Regions from separate parts of the Paenibacillus sonchi genome, predicted to be linked through region 1. Evidence: riboswitches for the same ligand, from Rfam matches in the RefSeq annotation. Region 1 holds a riboswitch; each other region holds the start of a gene.
The links. Region 1 has a riboswitch for thiamine pyrophosphate ahead of thiC (phosphomethylpyrimidine synthase ThiC). Riboswitches for the same ligand answer to the same signal wherever they lie in the genome.
Positions count from the first base shown of each region.

Region 2: another riboswitch for thiamine pyrophosphate. It lies ahead of JI735_RS20515 (thiamine phosphate synthase); the one in region 1 lies ahead of thiC (phosphomethylpyrimidine synthase ThiC).
Region 3: another riboswitch for thiamine pyrophosphate. It lies ahead of JI735_RS23080 (ABC transporter ATP-binding protein); the one in region 1 lies ahead of thiC (phosphomethylpyrimidine synthase ThiC).

Region 1 is NZ_CP068595.1:2,032,530-2,038,928, forward strand. Features, by position in the region: gene hisJ (histidinol-phosphatase HisJ) at 1-295, shown strand, start outside; gene JI735_RS09465 (ribose-phosphate diphosphokinase) at 319-1,269, shown strand; gene JI735_RS09470 (tetratricopeptide repeat protein) at 1,540-3,273, shown strand; gene trxB (thioredoxin-disulfide reductase) at 3,293-4,246, shown strand; TPP riboswitch at 4,321-4,426, shown strand; gene thiC (phosphomethylpyrimidine synthase ThiC) at 4,644-6,338, shown strand.
Region 2 is NZ_CP068595.1:4,638,183-4,644,581, reverse strand. Features, by position in the region: gene yfbR (5'-deoxynucleotidase) at 1-323, shown strand, start outside; gene thiH (2-iminoacetate synthase ThiH) at 361-1,473, opposite strand; gene JI735_RS20525 (thiazole synthase) at 1,504-2,268, opposite strand; gene thiS (sulfur carrier protein ThiS) at 2,374-2,577, opposite strand; gene JI735_RS20515 (thiamine phosphate synthase) at 2,643-3,245, opposite strand; TPP riboswitch at 3,369-3,470, opposite strand; gene JI735_RS20510 (SDR family oxidoreductase) at 3,649-4,518, opposite strand; gene JI735_RS20505 (hypothetical protein) at 4,766-5,191, opposite strand; gene mdh (malate dehydrogenase) at 5,313-6,254, opposite strand; gene icd (NADP-dependent isocitrate dehydrogenase) at 6,345-6,399, opposite strand, start outside.
Region 3 is NZ_CP068595.1:5,173,354-5,179,752, reverse strand. Features, by position in the region: gene JI735_RS23100 (S-layer homology domain-containing protein) at 46-720, shown strand; gene JI735_RS23095 (amino acid ABC transporter ATP-binding protein) at 948-1,700, opposite strand; partial or broken gene JI735_RS23090 (amino acid ABC transporter permease) at 1,713-2,380, opposite strand; gene JI735_RS23085 (amino acid ABC transporter substrate-binding protein) at 2,438-3,289, opposite strand; TPP riboswitch at 3,637-3,740, shown strand; gene JI735_RS23080 (ABC transporter ATP-binding protein) at 3,860-4,627, shown strand; gene JI735_RS37470 (ABC transporter permease) at 4,608-4,961, shown strand; gene JI735_RS37465 (ABC transporter permease) at 4,961-5,383, shown strand; gene JI735_RS23070 (ABC transporter substrate-binding protein) at 5,380-6,399, shown strand, end outside.

The sequences.
Region 1 (6,399 bases):
CGAAGTGCGGGCGCTGGAGCTGGAAACGCTGAAGGCAATAGCCGGCAGCGGCATAGCGATGGAACTCAACGCTTCAGGGCTTACCAAGCCCTGCGCGGAGATGTTCCCCGCGGAGCATGTGCTCCAGCAGGCGCTGGAGCTGGGCATCCCGCTCACCCTTGGCTCTGACGCCCATGATCCCTTGAAGCTGGGAGACGGCTTGCAGGAAGCGCGCAGCCTGCTGTGGCGCACAGGCTTCCGCAGGCTGGCCGTGTTTGAGGGGCGTGTCCGCACATTGGTCCCGTTTGAACTATAAATTTTGATCCCCAGGAGGGTACTATGCATCATCATCAATTGCGTATTTTTTCCGGTTCGTCGAATCCGAAGCTGGCCGCAGATATTGCGGAGCGTCTGGGTGCCCCGTTGGGCCAGATTAAGCTGACCCGCTTCAAGAGCGGCGAGATTTATGTGCATTATGAAGAGAGCATCCGGAACTGTGACGTATTTTTGGTGCAATCCCTCGCTCATCCCATAAATGAGCTGTTCGTAGAGCTGCTGGTCATGATCGATGCCGCCAAACGCGCATCGGCGAGAACGGTTAATATTATCGTGCCTTATTACGGCTATGCCCGGCAGGAGCGGAAATCTGCGCCGCGCGAGCCGATTTCAGCCAAGATGGTGGCAGATGTGCTTACGACCGCAGGAGCCACCCGTGTGATTACGATTGATCTGCATGCGGCGGCGATTCAAGGCTTTTTCAACATTCCGGTGGATCACTTGACGGCACTTGATCTGATTAGCGGATATCTGAAGGTGAAGGGCTTGTCCGACCTGGTGGTTGTGTCACCGGATGCGGGCCGTGCCTCCATGGCCGAGAAGCTGGCCAGCCGTCTGGATTCGCCGTTTGCCATTATGATCAAGAAACGCCCGGCTCACAACGAATCGGTGATTACGCATGTGATTGGCGATGTAGAAGGACGGACGCCAATCATTATCGAGGATCTGATTGATACGGGAACGACGATTGTGAATGTGGTGGAAGGCCTGAAGGAGCGGGGAGCCAGGAACAGCATCGTTTGTGCCACCCATGGTCTTTTTTCCGGAGACGCCTTGAGCCGTATGGTTCACCCTAATATAGATGAAATTGTCGTTACCGACTCTATTGCGCTGCCGGATGATCATTCCAGCCGTTTCACTGTGCTCTCCGTAGCGCCTATGCTGGCTGAAGCCACACGCATTATTATCGAAGGCGGTTCCATTGACAAGCTGTTCAGAGACGCGGGAATTTAGGTTCCTGCGTCTTCTTTATGGAAAGACAAGAAGCGGGCGGGTGAATCAATCTTGCCGGGTGGGTTGGGATGGTTTTTCAAGCTTTTACCTCCTGGAGACTTCCTTCTGAGCTTGAGAATCCCCCAGTCAACTGTGGTATACTGTTTGGAGACAGTCGGGACCATAAATGGTAACGACGGCACTTAAATGGGAGCCAAGGCAGAGATTTACCGCCGCTCTCCTATTTTTCGTGAGGATAAGGAAGCTTACAAAGGGAGGTGCCTTGCTTCCATGATTGAGAGAACTTCAGAGAATGACGTGGAGAATGGCAACGTGATTCCCGTTACTCTGGATGCCAATTTTTTCTTTGAAAGAGCCGTACGGTCATTGGACCGCTTTCAATATGATAAGGCATTGAAGAATTTTCGCAAAGCTGTTGAATATGAACCGGAAAACCCGGTGAATCATTGCAATATGGCGGGTATATTATCCGAGATGGGGAAATATGAGGCGTCCAACGACATCCTGACCCATGTTCTGGAGGAAGTTGACCCCTCTATGACGGAATGCTACTTCTATATGGCTAATAACTATGCAAATATGGAAAGCTTTGAAGAGGCCGAGCGCAGTCTGATCACCTATCTTCAGGAGGATGCGAACGGAGAGTTCATAGCCGAGTCCGAAGAACTGATGGAGCTGCTGCAATATGAGCTGAATCGTCCGGCCCCGCTGGTCCGGATCCGCAGCCGGGAAGGTGTAGTGGAGCACGACAGAGCACGCAGCCTGCTCGAAGAAGGGAAGTTTCCGCAAGCAGTCACGCTGCTTGAAGAAATTGTACAGAACATCCCCGATTTTCTCGCGGCGCATAACAATCTGGCTCTTGCCTATTTCTACATGGGCCGCTTTGCCAAAGCCAAGGAATGCCTTGGCGAAGTGCTTGCGCAGGACCCGGGCAACCTGCATGCATTGTGCAACATGGCTATTTTCCTGCAGTATGCGGGCGACCGGGAGCAGCTGGCGGGGCTGGTGCGCATGCTGGAAGCCACAGTGCCTTTTCATCAGGAGCATGTATTCAAAATGGCTACAACGATGGGGATTCTGGGCAAGCACAGAACGGCCTACGGGCACTTCCGCCGCCTGTTAAAGGATGAAGAGGTCGGTGGCGATGCCAGCTTGTACCATTACTGTGCGGCGGCGGCAAGCAACAGCGGGCTTGAGCGTGAGGCGGTACGCTGCTGGCAGCTGGCCGCGAAGCTGGACCCGGAATCAGCAGTACCAAGGTTTTTCCTGTCCCAGCTTCAGCTGGCACAGGCCGAGGGCCGGCCGCTGCCTCCGGTAAGCTATAATTATCAGCTGCCATTTCAGGAGCAGCTCAAGCAGTGGAAGAACAACATGGACAGCTTCTCGGAAGAGATGCGGAATAATCCGCTGCTGCGCGCTTCGTTCTTCTGGGCGCTGCGTTACGGCGATGCAAGTACGAAGCTTCAGGTGACAGAGGCGCTCCGCTGGATCGGGGATGATGAACTGTCCGAGGTGCTTAAGGGAGTCGGGGAGCAGGAGCCGCTTCAGGAGAGTGCGCTTCTCGGCCTGCAGCGGCTGATCGGCGGCAGGCCGGAGGAGAGCGCGATCCAGAATGCCGTTCAGGAATCGGCTGTGCCAGGGTATAAGGGGCTGCCGGAATGGAAAGAGGACTGGCAGCGGGTTATTGACCAGACGGCTGCCGTGATGGACCGGCGTTATGATGCCCTTCTGAAGAAGGATGCCGAGCTCCTCTGGAAGCAGTTCATCAGCCGTCTCTACCCGGATGTTCCCTTGTTTAGGCATACTGCAGGCTGGTGTGCAGCTCTGGAATATTTAACCGCCAAGCTGCATGGCTATCCGCTTACCTATCGTGAGGCTGCCCAGTGCTACAGCGTTTCGGTTTCGATGGTAAGCCGGTACGCGCGGCGTATTCATCAAGTCTGCGGGTTCCCGCAGGACGGGGCGGCAGGTGACATTTTGCCGCCTTTTACAGAAAATATCTGACCCTAAGGAGGATATACTCATGTACAAAACCATTGTAATCGGAACAGGCCCGGCAGGACTGACTGCCGCGATTTACCTGGCACGTGCCAATCTCAGCCCCCTTGTTATTGAAGGCCTGCAGCCCGGAGGACAATTGACTACAACGACAGAGGTAGAGAACTTCCCTGGTTTTCCTGACGGCATCCTGGGTCCGGATCTGATGGATAACATGCGCAAGCAGGCAGAGCGCTTTGGGGCTCAATTTAAGAATGGCTGGGTGGAGGCTGTGGACTTCTCGCAGCGCCCGTTTAAGATAACCGTGGATGGTTTGGGTGTGCTGGAAGCAGAGACCGTAATTATTTCGACCGGGGCTTCGGCGAGATACCTGGGCATCCCGGGAGAGCAGGATAATGTCGGACGCGGAGTCAGCACCTGCGCTACTTGCGACGGGTTCTTCTTCCGCGGCAAAAAGATTGTAGTGGTCGGCGGCGGCGACTCCGCCATGGAGGAAGCGAGCTTCCTGACGCGGTTCGCTTCCAGCGTGACCCTGGTCCACCGCCGTTCGGAGCTGCGCGCTTCGAAGATCATGCAGGACCGCGCACGGGAGAACAGCAAGGTGGCGTGGGCACTGAACCGTACGCCGCTTGAAGTCGCCATCGGGGATACCGGGGTGAAGGGACTGAAGGTCCGCAACAATGAGACGGGGGCTGAAGAGCTTGTGGAAGCGGACGGCGTATTTGTCGCTATCGGCCATACACCGAACACGGCCTTCCTGGGTGGCCAGATCACTACCGATGCTAACGGCTATATCGTTGTGAATCCGGGTACAACAGAAACTAACATTCCGGGCGTGTTTGCTTGCGGCGATGTGCAGGATACCCGTTACCGCCAGGCGATCTCGGCTGCCGGGACCGGCTGCATGGCTGCCATGGATGCCGAGAAATATCTGGAAGGCTCGATGGTGCATGACTGGAGCGAAACGCTGGATAAGTAACGGAGGCGCTCAGTCAGCAAAATTTTTAGTTGACACAAAATACCAATCCATGTAAATTGTATTTACTTAGATAAGATACCCACTAGGGGAGCCTGAATAGGCTGAGACGGGATAACTGATTCCCGGACCCTTGAACCTGATCTGGATCATACCAGCGTAGGAAAGTGGAGTCGGACCTTTTTTAGCGCAGCCTTCTTTGGCTGTTCCTGAATAAAGCCGCTCCAGGTGGAGCGGCTTTTTGAATTATAAGAATTTATAGACTTGGCGCTATAAGTTATCCTTATTAATTCTCGCTGAAACGGTACCCTCCTTATGCAAGGACGGTGCAGCCGTTTCTGCTTGCTGCGTGATTATCTTATCTGCATATTGCTCATAGGGCATAGAGGAGGAGATAAGAATGTCAGATTCAGTAAAGAAGGAAGAGGTTAATCTTTCAGGATTCCCCGCGAGCCGGAAGGTGTATGTAGAGGGCTCACGCCCGGACATTCAGGTTCCGATGCGTGAAATCTGTCTTAGCCGGACTGAGGGCGTGGCGGGAGATTCGGACAATGCGCCGCTGCGTGTCTATGATACCAGCGGGATTTATACGGACGACGGACAAGAGACCGATATCCGCAGGGGCCTTCCGCCGCACCGGTTATGCTGGATTGCGGAACGCGGAGATTCGGAAGAATACGCCGGGAGAGCCGTGCAGCCCAGGGATAACGGAAGGACTGTGGACGGGTTGCCGGAAGAAGGCTTTGCCGGCTTGAAGCGGCGCCCGTTAAGAGCGCGTGAGGGCCGCAATGTCACCCAGCTGCACTATGCGCGGCAGGGGATCATTACACCGGAGATGGAGTATATCGCCATCCGTGAGAACACCCGGCCTGAATTTGTAAGGGACGAGGTCGCGGCAGGCCGGGCCATTATTCCTTCCAATCTCAACCATCCCGAGAGTGAGCCGATGATCATCGGGCGTAATTTCCTGGTCAAGATCAATGCGAACATTGGAAATTCTGCCGTATCTTCATCCATCGATGAAGAAGTGGAGAAGATGAGGTGGGCAACACGCTGGGGAGCCGATACGATTATGGACCTCTCCACCGGTGCAAAAATCCATGCCACCCGCGAATGGATTATCCGCAACTCGCCGGTTCCAATCGGTACAGTGCCCATCTATCAGGCGCTGGAGAAGGTAAAAGGAATCGCTGAGGATTTGACCTGGGAGCTGTACCGCGACACGCTCATTGAACAGGCGGAGCAAGGCGTGGATTACTTCACCATTCATGCCGGGGTGCTGAAGCGCTATATTCCCCTTACGGCCGGCAGAATGACAGGAATTGTCTCACGGGGGGGTTCCATTATGGCGGCCTGGTGCCTTGCCCATGACCAGGAGAACTTTTTATATACGCATTTTGAGGAGATTTGCGAGATTATGAAAACCTATGATGTCGCCTTTTCCCTGGGAGACGGACTCCGCCCGGGCTCCATCGCCGATGCCAATGATGAGGCCCAGTTTGCTGAACTGGAGACGCTGGGGGAGCTGACGGCGCTGGCCTGGAAGCATGACGTTCAGGTGATGGTGGAAGGTCCAGGCCATGTGCCGATGCACAAGATCAAGGAGAATATGGATAAGCAGCTGGAGCTTTGCCGGGAAGCGCCTTTTTACACACTCGGCCCGCTGACCACGGATATTGCCCCCGGCTATGACCATATTACATCGGCAATCGGTGCGGCGATGATCGGCTGGTTCGGGACAGCAATGCTCTGCTACGTTACCCCGAAGGAGCATCTGGGCCTGCCGAACAAGAACGATGTGCGTGAAGGTGTCATTACTTACAAAATCGCTGCACATGCCGCTGACTTGGCCAAGGGGCATCCGGGCGCGCAGGATCGGGACAACGCACTCTCCAAGGCGCGGTTCGAGTTCCGGTGGCGTGACCAGTTCCACTTGTCGCTGGACCCGGAACGCGCGCTGGAGTACCATGATGAGACGCTTCCGGCGGAAGGCGCCAAAACAGCGCATTTCTGCTCGATGTGCGGCCCCAAATTCTGCAGCATGCGGATCTCGCACGATATCCGCAATTCGTCCAGGCTGAGCAGAATGCTATAACCTGCAGCAACCTTTCCGAGAGGCTGTTTCCGACGCTATAACATGCGGAGGGGCAGCTTTT
Region 2 (6,399 bases), 2.6 Mb from region 1:
TGATTCCGCCGGAGCTTACCTCCGTCTATGCGCCGCTCCTGCAGCCGCAGGACAGCCCTTACGGCTCCGAAGATGCCCGTTTGCTGCGTTATGTCAAAGCGGCTGACCATCTCGACGCTTATTTGAAATGCGTCTGGGAGGTCGCCGCAGGCAACCGCGAATTTGCCGCCGCCAAAGCGCAGACCGCCGCGAAGCTGCGCGGGCTTGAGATGCCGGAAATGGAATATTTTCTGGCCCATATGGCCCCCGGCTTCGAGCTGTCCCTGGACGAACTGTCAGCCGGAACAGACAGCGGACAGGCCCTGGAGGACGGGACACCGTGATGAGTAGTAGACAAGCTGCGCGCTAATGATCCTCTCTTTACGCTTGCAGCCTCAGCAGATCCCAATCCTTGAAGACCGGCTGCAGGCCGTTTGCCTTAAGCATGTCTGTAATTTCTTCTACACTCCGTTCATCCGAAATTTCGAACTGCGGAGTTCCGCCATCCTGGGAGTGTCCTCCCACTTCAGTGGAGACGCCTGCAGACATTTTGGTGATGCCCAGGTGGATCAGATGATTACGCAGCGGGGCTGGCTCCCGGGTAGACAAAGTAATGCCGGAACGGGGCAGAAACAGGCGGTACGCCAAAATAATCTGCACCAGCGCCCGGTCCGTAACATCGCTATTCGGATTGAACTCCCCCAAATACGGCCGGAAACGCGGGGCGGACAAGCCGATTTCGCATTCCGGATACTTGTCCTGCAGATACCTCGCATGCATCGCGGTCATGAACGCCTCCTGCCGCCAGTCATACATCCCAAGGAGTGCACCGATGTTAACAGAGCGGAAACCAGCCTGACAGCCCCGTTCGGGGGCATCCAGCCGGTTGCGGAAGACTCTTTTGGGACCTTTTACATGCAGCTTCCGGTACGTTTCCTGATGATAAACCTCCTGATACAGGGTCAAACCGTCCACTCCCGCTTCTCTAAGCTCCCGGTATTCCGCAGTGGACAGCGGATTCACCTCAATACTTACGGAAGGGAAGTACTCGTGCAGAATTTCTACGCATTCCTTCACATAAGAAGCCGGGCTCTCACTGCGCGATTCTCCGGTCAGCACCAGAAGATGGCGCAGGCCTGTGGAGGCGATCGCGACCGCCTCTTGTCTGACCTCCTCCGGCGTCAATCTTTTTCGCGGAAAATCATAAATGGAGCTGAAGCTGCAATAGGTGCAGTGATTCACACAAAAATCGGCCAGATACATCGGTGTGAACAGCTGCATCACATGCCCGAAATGCGTACGGGTCAGCCGCTGGGCACGCCGGGCTATCTCCTCCAGACATGGCTCCGCAGCCGGGGACAGCAGGGCCAGCAGGTCGCTTTCCTCCAGGCGGTCCTTGCATAGTGCCCGCTTCACATCCTCCACTTGGAACTGCTGCCACAGGCTCTCGTAAGGAAGCTGCTCCAGACGGGCCAATGATTCATAAAAACTCATGGTTCTCCCTCCTTTCGGTTAGGCTTAGAATCACTTCAGAAATCCGGTCAAAGGCGATGAGGCGACCGCCGTCTCTTCCACCGGACCAAGTCCGGCCAAATAGGCCTTGCGGCCTGAGGAAACTGCTTCGCGAAAGGCTTCGGCCATCAGCAGCGGATCACGGGCGGTGGCGATAGCCGTATTGAGCAGCACAGCGGAGGCCCCCAGCTCCATCGCTTCCGCCGCTTCGGACGGGCGGCCGATACCGGCGTCAACAATAACCGGAAGATCCACCTCCGAGATGAGGATGCGGAGCAGCTCTTTGGTCCGCAGGCCGCGGTTCGAGCCGATTGGCGAGCCGAGCGGCATAATTGCGGCTGCTCCAGCCTCTTTCATCCGAATTGCAGCGGAGAGGTCCGGGCTCATATACGGCAGCACTACAAAACCTTCGGCGGCCAGTATCTCCGTAGCCCGGATGGTCTCCAGATTATCCGGCAAAAGATATTTCTGATCGTTAATGACCTCAATCTTGACCCAGTTGCCAAGGCCTGCGGCTCTGGCCAGCCGGGCGATCCGCACCGCTTCCCCGGCGGTGCGTGCCCCTGACGTATTAGGCAGCAGGGTCATATGGGGAGGAATATGGCTGACAATATTGTCGCGGCTCTCGGGATCTACGCGGCGAAGGGCAACCGTGATCACCTGTGAGCCTGAAGACGCGACCACCTCGGGAATCAGCGTATTCCGGCTGTATTTGCCGGTGCCGATGAACAGCCGGCTTGATAATGTGATGCCGCCAATCACAAATGGATCTAACATAAACTCGCCTCCTGGTATAGAATAGGATAATAACTTCCGGGTTTGCTGAACGAGAGCTCCATGGGACTGAAACACCCGCATTGGCCCGCATCCGAAAACATCGTTTCAGCCCCCGCCTACAAAATGCACCAGCTCCAGCCGGTCTCCTTCGCTGAACGATGTCCCGGCGTAATGCTCCCTGTTCACAATTTCCCCATTGCGCTCCACGATCACAAGCCGTCCGCTCCATTCGGGCCGGCTGAGCAGATCTGCTACCGTCCGGCAGTCTTCCGCAATCTCCAGGGCTTTGCCATTGATGATCAGATTCATGCCTTCTCACCTCCTTTGCGTTATGACATCCAGAGCAGCACGAACCGGATGAGACTGACTCCCACTCAAGCCTCCCGGACCGCCAACCGGTAAGCACGCGCGGCGGCCACAGGGTCTTCCGCACCGCAAATGCCGGACATGACCGCAATCCCGGCTGCGCCCAACCGGATCACCTGAGCGGCATTGCCCGGCTCTATGCCGCCGATGGCAATCAGCGGAATACGGCTGCGGCGCACCGCTTCCGCCAGCAGCCCCAAACCGCGCTCCTGCTGACCGGGTTTGCAGGCGGTAGGAAAAACATGGCCGAACAGGCCATAGTCGGCCCCCTGCCGGCCCGCTTCCGCAGCTTCCGCCGCGGAATGCACCGACCTTCCCAGCCGCAGGCCGGGAGCGGCGGCACGGGCCGCGGCCGGCGGCAGGCTGTTCCAGGCCAGTTGAACAGCGCCTGCACCGGCGGCCAGCGCAACATCCAGCCGGTCATTGATGACCAGGCTGGAAGCGGGAACCCCCGCAAGCAGCAGCTGCTTCGCCATGCCCAGCAGTTCCAGGGCGGGCCGGTGCTTTTCCCGGAGGTGGATGTAGTCCACGAGCGGATATACAGCCGCTGCAAGATTAATGAACCTTCCCGGCTCCAGCTTCCCGTCCGAGATCATATGAATCTCCGCCACAGCTTCACCTTCTTTTCGCTATATTCTTGGAGCAGGCCGGACACACAAAAAAACCGCCCCCCGATAGGAGGCAGTCATAAATTTGTACAGGAATACGGGCGTATGGATACAACCCCGCTGCAGTTCATTCATTCTCCGCTTTCCTACGCTGGTTTTAACCAGATCAGGTTCAAAGGGTCCGAACGGAACGTTCGTCTCAGCCTTGCGGCACCCCTAGGGACAATTCCAATATTCAGTTGCTGACGTGGTTCATATTAACATATAATTCCTCGGAAAAGCTATCCCTTTTGCCGAAAAACTGCTTCCCTGGCACTTGGCATGTGCAGCAAAAAGAGCGGGCCGCGAGGGCACGCTCTTAAACTGCTGCTGTATTTTTAAGCAAGCCTGGTTTGCACACCAGCACTTAGCCGTTGACAATTTCTCCGCCATTGACATGCATGACCTGCCCGCTGACATAGGATGAATCCTCCGAGGCCAGGTAGACATAGGCCGGAGCCAGCTCTTCCGGCTGTCCCGGACGTTTCATCGGCTGTGTGCCGCCGAACTCGCTGACCTTTTTGGCATCAAACGTGGATGGAATCAGCGGTGTCCAGATCGGGCCCGGAGCTACGGCATTTACACGGATGCCTTTTTCCGCCAGATTCATCGACAGCGAGCGGGTGAAGCTGAGAATTGCACCTTTGGTCGACGAATAGTCCAGCAGCTGCGGGCTGCCCCGGTAGGCTGTGATCGATGTCGTATTGATGATTGTAGACCCTTTTTTCAGATGCGGCATGGCGGCCTTGGTCAAATAGAACATGGAGAAAATATTGGTGCGGAACGTCCGCTCCAGCTGCTCCGAGGTGATATCCTCAATCTTGTCCTGCGGATGCTGCTCGGCGGCGTTGTTGATCAGAATGTCGAGTTTGCCCAGGCCTTCCACCGTTTTGTTGATCAGATCCTGGCAGAACGCTTCTACCCCGATGTCACCGGCAACCAGAATACACTTCCGGCCCTCCTGCTCGACCTGGCGTTTCGTTTCCTCGGCATCGGCATGCTCATTCAGATAGGAAATGACCACATCCGCACCTTCTTTGGCAAAATGAACGGCAACCGCGCGCCCAATGCCGCTGTCGCCTCCCGTAATGAGCGCCGCCTTGCCCAGCAGCTTGCCTGCCGCTTTATAGCTTGAGGTTTCAAATTCCGGGCGCGGCTTCATCTCGCTCTCAATTCCGGGCTGCCGGTCCTGCACCTGAGGTGGCAAAGTTTTTGTGGATTGCTTGTTGTCTGGCATGATCCATTCTCCTTTCGCTGTGCAACTTTTTTGGGAAGTAACCACATCGTATTAGGATGGCTTATGCGTCATCAATTATACAATCGCTTTACGTTATGTTACTTACCACACTTCCAGGTGATCCAAACAAAAAATCCAACCGTTTTGGGTGGGGACGGCACCTCGTCATCATCACCTATCTCCGCATACCCGCAAAAAAAAGGCCCACGCAGCCGGAGCCGCCAGAGCCATTTTACAAGATTTCAACTTAGATGATATGTCTGTACACCATAAAAAACATCATTACGATCAGCACAACCATCAGCAGCAGGCTCAGGGTGCGCAGCTTCGCGGTATGGCCGGATACATCGCGGTTCTCACGCATTCCGGCAGCTGCCAGACGCAGCGGCTTGCCCATGATGCCGCCCAGGGCGAACATCGCCAGCAGGAGAACTACAACCACAACCATCCAGGCTACGGTATAATCCCCTTGTGAAATCATATAGCCCCCTGTCAGCAGTTGAATGACCAGACCATACTGGGCGAACCGGTTAAATCCGCCGATAGCGCTTAACGTTCCCTCTTTGGCTGAAGCAGAGAGCTTGGCCGTACCGCTCAGAATAAACGGCAGCACCAGATAGAAGCCGAGCGCCAAGGTCCCGATCATATGTAAGAAAAAGAAAATCCGATCCATAATTAGCCTCCTCATTTTTCGCTGTGATATAAGTTACATTCTTATTATACCCAACCACATAGCTTATGAAAAGAAAGCCCTCATTTCTAGTATGGAAATGAGGGCTTGCGTCCGTATGGACCTAGATAGTAACCACTGAAGTTACCGCACGTACTGAATCTGCAGACTTATCGAGAGCCGCCTTTTCTTCCGCTGTCAGCTCCAGTTCGAAGATCTTCTCAATCCCTTCAGCACCCAGCAGCGCCGGGATACCCATGAACAGACCATCGTACCCGTATTCTCCTTCGAGAAGGGCAATGACGGGAATGATCCGCTTCTTATCCTTCAGAACCGCTTCGGTCATCTGCACGAGAGATGCTGCAGGGGCATAGTAAGCACTGCCGTTGCCAAGCAGGCTGACAATCTCACCGCCGCCTACCCGCGTACGCTGCACAATCTCCGCAATCCGCTCTGCCGGAATCAGTGTTTCGATCGGAATGCCGCCGACACTGGAATACCGCACCAGCGGAACCATGTCGTCCCCGTGGCCGCCCAGAACAAAGCCGCGCACATCCTCTACCGAAACGTTAAGCTCCTCGGCGATAAAAGTACAGTAACGGGCGGTGTCCAGCACGCCGGATTGGCCGATGACCCGGTTTTTGGGAAAGCCCAGCGTTCTAAAGGCCACGTAAGTCATGGCATCTACCGGATTGCTCAGGATGATGACAATGGATTCAGGCGCCACACGCTTCACATTCTCGCACACCGATTTTACAATGCCCGCATTCGTGTTGACGAGATCATCGCGGCTCATTCCCGGCTTGCGCGCAATCCCCGCCGTGATGATGACAATATCCGAATCCGCCGCATCCCCGTAGCTGGAGGTACCCGTAATCCGGGCATCAAACTTCAGTACCGGACCGGCCTCCAGCATATCCAGCACCTTGCCTTTGGTCGGGTTCTCCAGCTGGGGAATATCCAGAAGCACCACATCGCCAAGCTCCTTTTGGGCAAGCATTAACGCCGTGGTGGAGCCGGTAAAACCGGCGCCTACGACTGTAATTTTATTACGTTTGATAGCCACGTTTATCCTCCTAAGAGTTTAGTGAGCATATCCAGCCTTGACACAGCTTCGGCAAACTGACTTCGCAGCATAAGCTGAGGATGGTTGGTCTTATAGATGATTGATGATTTCGTCAGCAAAGGCCGAGCATTTCAGCTCTGTTGCG
Region 3 (6,399 bases), 3.1 Mb from region 1:
ACAAGGCTAAGCAGCCTGAATCCTACAGACAAAGGTGGAAATATAATGAACTTCAAAAAAAGCGCTTTTGCAGCGGTGACCAGCGTATCGCTTCTTACTTTTTCACTTGCCGGACCCATCTTTGCCGCAGACAGCAGCTTTAAGGATATCAACAACGTAACCGGCAAAGACAAAATTAATTCCCTGAAGGAGCAAGGATTGATCAAAGGCATCTCCGACACCCAGTTCCTGCCCGGCTCCAAAGTAACAACGGCTCAAGGAGTCCAGTTTATCGCTGGAGGTCTTCAACTGAGCCTGGCGGCTATCGACTTCAACAAGGCTCCACTCGCCAGCAGCACCTTCAGCAAGGTAAAAGACAATGCCTGGTACGCGGAAGCTTTCGTCAACGCACATTACAACGGGATCGAAATCGCTGCGGATATTGATCCCTCGAAGCCAATGACCAAGGAATTATTCACCAATCTGCTGGTCCAGGGCATAGAAAAGGTTGGCAATCTGCCGATGATCAATATTGTCCCTGCAGATATCGCCGACGCTGACGCCTTGGAGCCTTCTTTTCAGGGCAGCATTCAGCGCTCGCTGAAATACAACATCAACACACTGGATGCAAACGGCAAATTCAATCCGAAAAAACAAATCACCCGCGCCGAAGCAGCCGTTATGCTCTACAACGCACTGGATTACCTGAAATCCAAAACAAATACCGCGCCACAGAGCTAGAATAGGCTCTGCATTCCACACCCGCTCCCCTGGGTATGGAATGACGAATTGGCAATCAAGTAGAAACGGCTATGCCGTCCTTATTAGGACGGTACCCGTTTCAGCGAGAAATAGAAGGATAATTTATAGCGTAAAGCATATAAATTCTTATATTTCAAAAAGGCAGTTCCGGATTTTCCCGGACTGCCTTTTTGGTGTTCCATACTGTGATTTACTCTAAGGTCCAATTATATTTCCTCACCGCTAAGGCGGTTCAGGAACTGCAGCGCGCGCGGATGGGTTGTATGCTCCAGCACCTGCTCCGGTCTGCCCTGCTCCAGAATTACACCGCCATCCATCAAAATGACCTGATCCGCCACATCCGCAGCGAATTTCATCTCATGGGTGACGATGACCATCGTCATGCCTTCAGCCGCAAGCTGCTTGATTACCTTGAGCACCTCGCCTACCAGCTCCGGATCAAGCGCCGAGGTGGGCTCGTCGAACAGCAGCACCTCCGGCTCCACGGCCATCGCCCGCGCTATGGCTACGCGCTGCTGCTGGCCGCCGGATAATTGATGCGGATAGGCATCCGCCTTGTCCGCAAGGCCAACCTTCGTCAGCAGCTCGATGGCCCGCTTGCGCGCCTCCTCCTTCGTGCGTTTTTGGACGGTAACCTGGCCCTCCATCACGTTGCCCAAAGCGGTCATATGCGGAAACAGGTTGTACGACTGGAAGACCATCCCGGTCCGCTGGCGCAGGGCCAGCACGGAACGCTGCGGGATTTTGCCTCCCGCTGTGAATTCCAGCTTCATATCGCCCAGGGTCAGGCTCCCCCTGTCCGGCTGTTCCAGAAGATTAAAGCAGCGCAGCAGGGTTGTTTTACCGGAGCCTGAAGGACCGATTATAACCAGTACCTTGCCGTGCTCCACTGTAAGATCGACACCCTTCAGCACCTGGAGGGGACCAAAGGATTTATGCAAGTCACGAATTTCAATCATAGGTGCTCCTCCTTATCTTGCCGAGTAACGGTCAAGCCGCTTCTCCAGGTAATTTTGCAGAACCGACAGCACGGAACAGAACAGCAGGTAGAACAAAGCGGCTTCACTATAGAGCAGCAGCGGTTCATAGGAGGTCGCCGTAATCTGTTGGGCTGTTTTGAAAATTTCTACATAAGTGATAGTCGCGGCAAGCGAGGTGTCTTTGACCAGGCTGATAAAAGAATTCGACAAAGGCGGAACCGAAACACGCGCTGCCTGGGGAGAATGACTCTCCGCAGCGCTTGGCCCCGGGTCATCCCTACGGAGAACGCAGCTTCCCACTGGCCTTTATGTATGGACAGAATTGCAGCCCGCACAACCTCAGAGGAATAAGCCCCTACACTGAGCGTAAACCCGATTGTTGCGGCAATAAACGGATCAAGGATAATCCCCACCGCCGGCAGCCCGTAAAAAATAATAAACAGCTGTACAAGCAAAGGCGTTCCGCGGATAATCCAGACGTAGAACCGGGCGATCAGCTTCGGCAAAGTCCAGGGCGACAGCCGGATAAGTGCGGTAAAAATGGCCAGCAGCAGGCCCAGAATAAAGGAGACTACTGCGAGCGGAATGGTAAAAGCCACCCCGGCTTTGAGCAGGGGCAGCAAGGAATCGAGGAAAATTTGTATTTTACGGTCATCCATTGATCAGACATCCTTCTTCGGACTTCGGGCGGCCGGAGCCGCCTGGTCCATGCGTTATTATTTGGAAACGTCGGCACCGAAATATTTCTCGGAAATCTTCAGGTACGTGCCGTCACTTTTCATAGCCGCCAATGCTTCGCTCACTGCCGCTACCAGCTCATCGTTGCCCTTAAGGAAGACAGCAGCGCTCTGGGAACCCTCGGCGATTTCGTCGACAACCTTAATTTTAACATCCGGCTTCTGCTTCTTCAGATCCAGGTAGGACAGCCCGTCATTCACGGTTGCATCAATCCGGCCGGAGGTCAACAGGTCAATCGCCTGGTTGAAGCCGTCGGTGACCACAAGCTCCGCACCGTTCTCACGCGCGATATCGGACAGATTGCTGGTAAGGGACTGGCCGGCTTTTTTGCCTTTCAGATCCGCAAAGGTCTTGATGTCTTCATTCTTCTCACCAACGATCAATACCGCCTTGGAGACAATGTACGGATCGGAGAAATCATATTTCACCTTGCGCTCATCCGTAATCGAAACTTCATTGAAAATGACATCAAAGCGTTTGGCATCCATCCCGGCAAAAATGCCGTCCCATTGGGTTTCGAAAAATTCCGGCTTCACTCCCAGCCGCTTAGCCACCTCTTCAGCGATTTCCACATCAAATCCGGTAAGCTTGCCCGAGGCATCATGGAAAGTAAACGGCGCATATGTGCCTTCGGTTCCGATGCGCAGCTTGCCGCTTGCTTTGATTGCATCCAGGCTGTTCTGTTCAGCGGGAGCTGAAGCTTCTGCAGTCGGAGCCGCGGAGGACCCGGCTGTTGTATTATTTCCTGCCGCATTGTTGGTATTATTGCCGCATGCCGCTACCAGTACCGCCGTAAGCAGCATCAGGATAGTCAGACTTAGTTTTTTCATAAATAGTTAGCCCCTCTCATCATCTCTGTATATTCCGGCTTTCCCGGCAAATTGAATAGTAACACCAGCATGTCAGCGGAGTCAAGAACTTTTCCGATTATAAACATCGGAATTATATTGTAAACGTTTTAATGGTTACTTTCTTGCAGATTCATGTGCCGGATTGTGTTAGTTTGCCCAAAAAACCTGCTAAATCCGCCAGCGTTAAAAAGAACCTGGTTCAACGATCTAACGCTTCTGAGTCCGAATCTTCAACCAGCGAACCTGACCTTCCTGAGCTTTGATCCTTTGACAACACGCCTGAATATGCTATATTAATTAGCAATTGCGAATTCAATATTGACCTGCTATTTCACTAGGGGAGTCTGCCGACTGAGATGAAGCGTGAAGCTTCGGACCCTTGGAACCTGATCTGGATCATACCAGCGGAGGGAAGTGGAACAGAAACGATCAGCGGTGCCGCTATACGTCTACTGCCTGAACCTTTCAGACCCATTTGTCTCCACTCGGAGACCGGTGGGTCTTTATTGTGTTGCCGCGCAAATGAAAGGAGGTTTAGCACATACGAATATGATCTCAATGACGGACCTGTCCTATTCTTTCGGCACATCTCCAGAAACTCCGGTATTCAGCGGACTGTCAATGAATGTGCGCCAAGGGGAATTCATTTCTCTGGTCGGTGCCAGCGGCTGCGGTAAAAGCACACTTTTCAAAATCATTGCCGGATTGCTTCAGCAGACCGGCGGTGAGCTTAATGTTCCTGGAACGATATCCGCCGATCCTTCCTCACGCCTGGGCCGGGTTGCCTATATGCCTCAGCAGGATCTTCTGCTGCCCTGGAGAACCGTGCTCGACAACTGCCTGCTTCCCTGGGAGCTGAACAGAACAGGCAGCAAAACGGAGGCGGTAAGGCGTATCCGCAATATGCTGGAGCGTTTTGGCCTGGAAGGTACAGAGCAGCGTTATCCGCACGAGCTGTCCGGCGGAATGCGCCAGCGGACCGCTATGCTGCGGACGCTGGCTGCCGGCCATAAGCTCATGCTTTTGGATGAACCCTTCGGAGCGCTGGATGCCATCACCAAACGCGGGCTTCACCGCTGGCTGCTGGAGCTGTGGGGCAGTCTGGAGCAGACCGTGCTGTTCATCACCCACGATCTGGAGGAGGCGCTCCTGCTCAGTGACCGGATCTATCTGATGTCCGGCGGCGCTGGCGGCGGTGTTCAGGAATTCCTGGTAGATCTTCCGCGCCCCAGACATTACCGCTTGAACTATGACCCGCATTTTGTTGCTTTACGGGCGGATTTGGAACGGAGGCTGTATGAGACGTACATATCTTAGAACATTTTTACGCGAATATGGTCCTTTCGCCCTGCTGGTGCTGCTGACTCTTGCCGCCTGGGAATGCGAAGCCCGGTTAAAGCTTGTCCCTGCCTTCATTCTTCCGGCCCCTACGGCCATATGGACGGCAATGCTGGAGCAGAGGCTGCTGCTCTTTGGAGAACATTTGCCCGCTACGCTGCAGGAGGTGCTGCTGGGTTTTGTGCTGTCCGTGTGCTGCGGTGTGCTGCTGGGTACCGGAATGCATATGTTCTCTCCGCTGGAAAAGGCGCTGTACCCCTTGCTGGTCATCAGCCAGACGATTCCGCTGATCGCGCTCTCCCCATTTTTATAATGTGGTTTGGCTATACCCTGTGGAGCAAGGTGGCGGTGGTGTTTCTGACCGCTTTTTTTCCGGTCGTCATCGGCACTTATGACGGTTTGCACAAAAGCGGTGTGGTGTACAAAGAGCTACTGCTTACACTAGGTGCAAACCGCTGGCAGATTCTGCGGAAAACCCAGATTCCCCCGGCACTGCCCTCGCTGTTTTCGGGACTCAAGCTCTCTATTGTCTACTGTGTGATTGGCGCAACAATCGGGGAATGGCTGGGCGGTAGCCGGGGACTCGGGTATTTCAGCCGCCGGATGGCGGGCAATCTGCAAAGTGCAGAGATGTTCGCCGCAGTGTTTCTTTTATCCGCACTCGGTATCGTTCTGTTCCTAAGTATTAAGCTGCTCGAAAACATTATTTTGCAGAAAAGAGGCATACATCGATGAACATCTTTCCCTCAGAACATCCAGTTAGTAAAAGAAAGCGCCCCTTGCTCTCCCTATCGCTGCTCCTATCTCTTGCCCTTGCGGTAAGCGGCTGTGGAGGGGACAACCATGCTGCTCCAGCCAGCTCCGCTTCAGCCAATCACGTTGACCAGCCCCACAAGCTGACGATTATGCTCGACTGGTATCCGAACGCCGTTCACTCCTTCCTGTATGCCGCGCAGCAGAAGGGTTATTTCGAAGATGAAGGTCTGGCTGTGGATATCCAGATGCCTGCGGACAGCAATGATGCCCTGAAGCTGGTAGCCGCCGGCAAAGTCGATCTGGCCTTAAGCTACCAGCCGCAAGTGCTGATGGCCCGGGGAGAGCAAATTCCGGTGAAGTCCGTCGCCGCCATCGTCCGGCATCCGCTGAACCATCTGATGGTACCGGCGGACAGCGGGATCAAAAGCCCGAAAGAGCTGGCAGGGAAAAATGCCGGATACTCTTCGATTCCCTTCTACGAAGCCATGCTGAAAACAATGGTCAAAAGCGATGGCGGCGATCCGTCCGCAGTAAAGCTGACCGATGTGGGTTTTGATCTGATTCCGGCCATTTCGGCCGGACGGGTGGACGGAATTATCGGCGGATTCATTAACCATGAGCAGCTGATTCTGGAAAAGGAAGGGCATCCGGTCATTTCGCTGAACCCTACGGATTACGGCGTTCCCGACTACTACGAGCTGGTTCTGGTGGCAAGCGATCCGGGCTTGCAGAATGCTGAAGGCTACATCGGGAAGTTCATAGCGGCGGCACGCAAAGGACAGCAATTTGTTGCAGAGCACCCGCAGGAGGCGCTGGACCTTCTGATGGCCCATGAGGAAGCTACCGCCCCCCTGGACAAAGAAATCGAAACCAAAAGCCTGAAGCTTCTGCTTCCCTTGATGGATGCCGGCGATGAGCCGTTTGGCTATCAGGACCCAGCCTCATGGGAGAAGGTTAATTCCTGGCTGAATGAGAACGGACTGCTGCATGGCGGG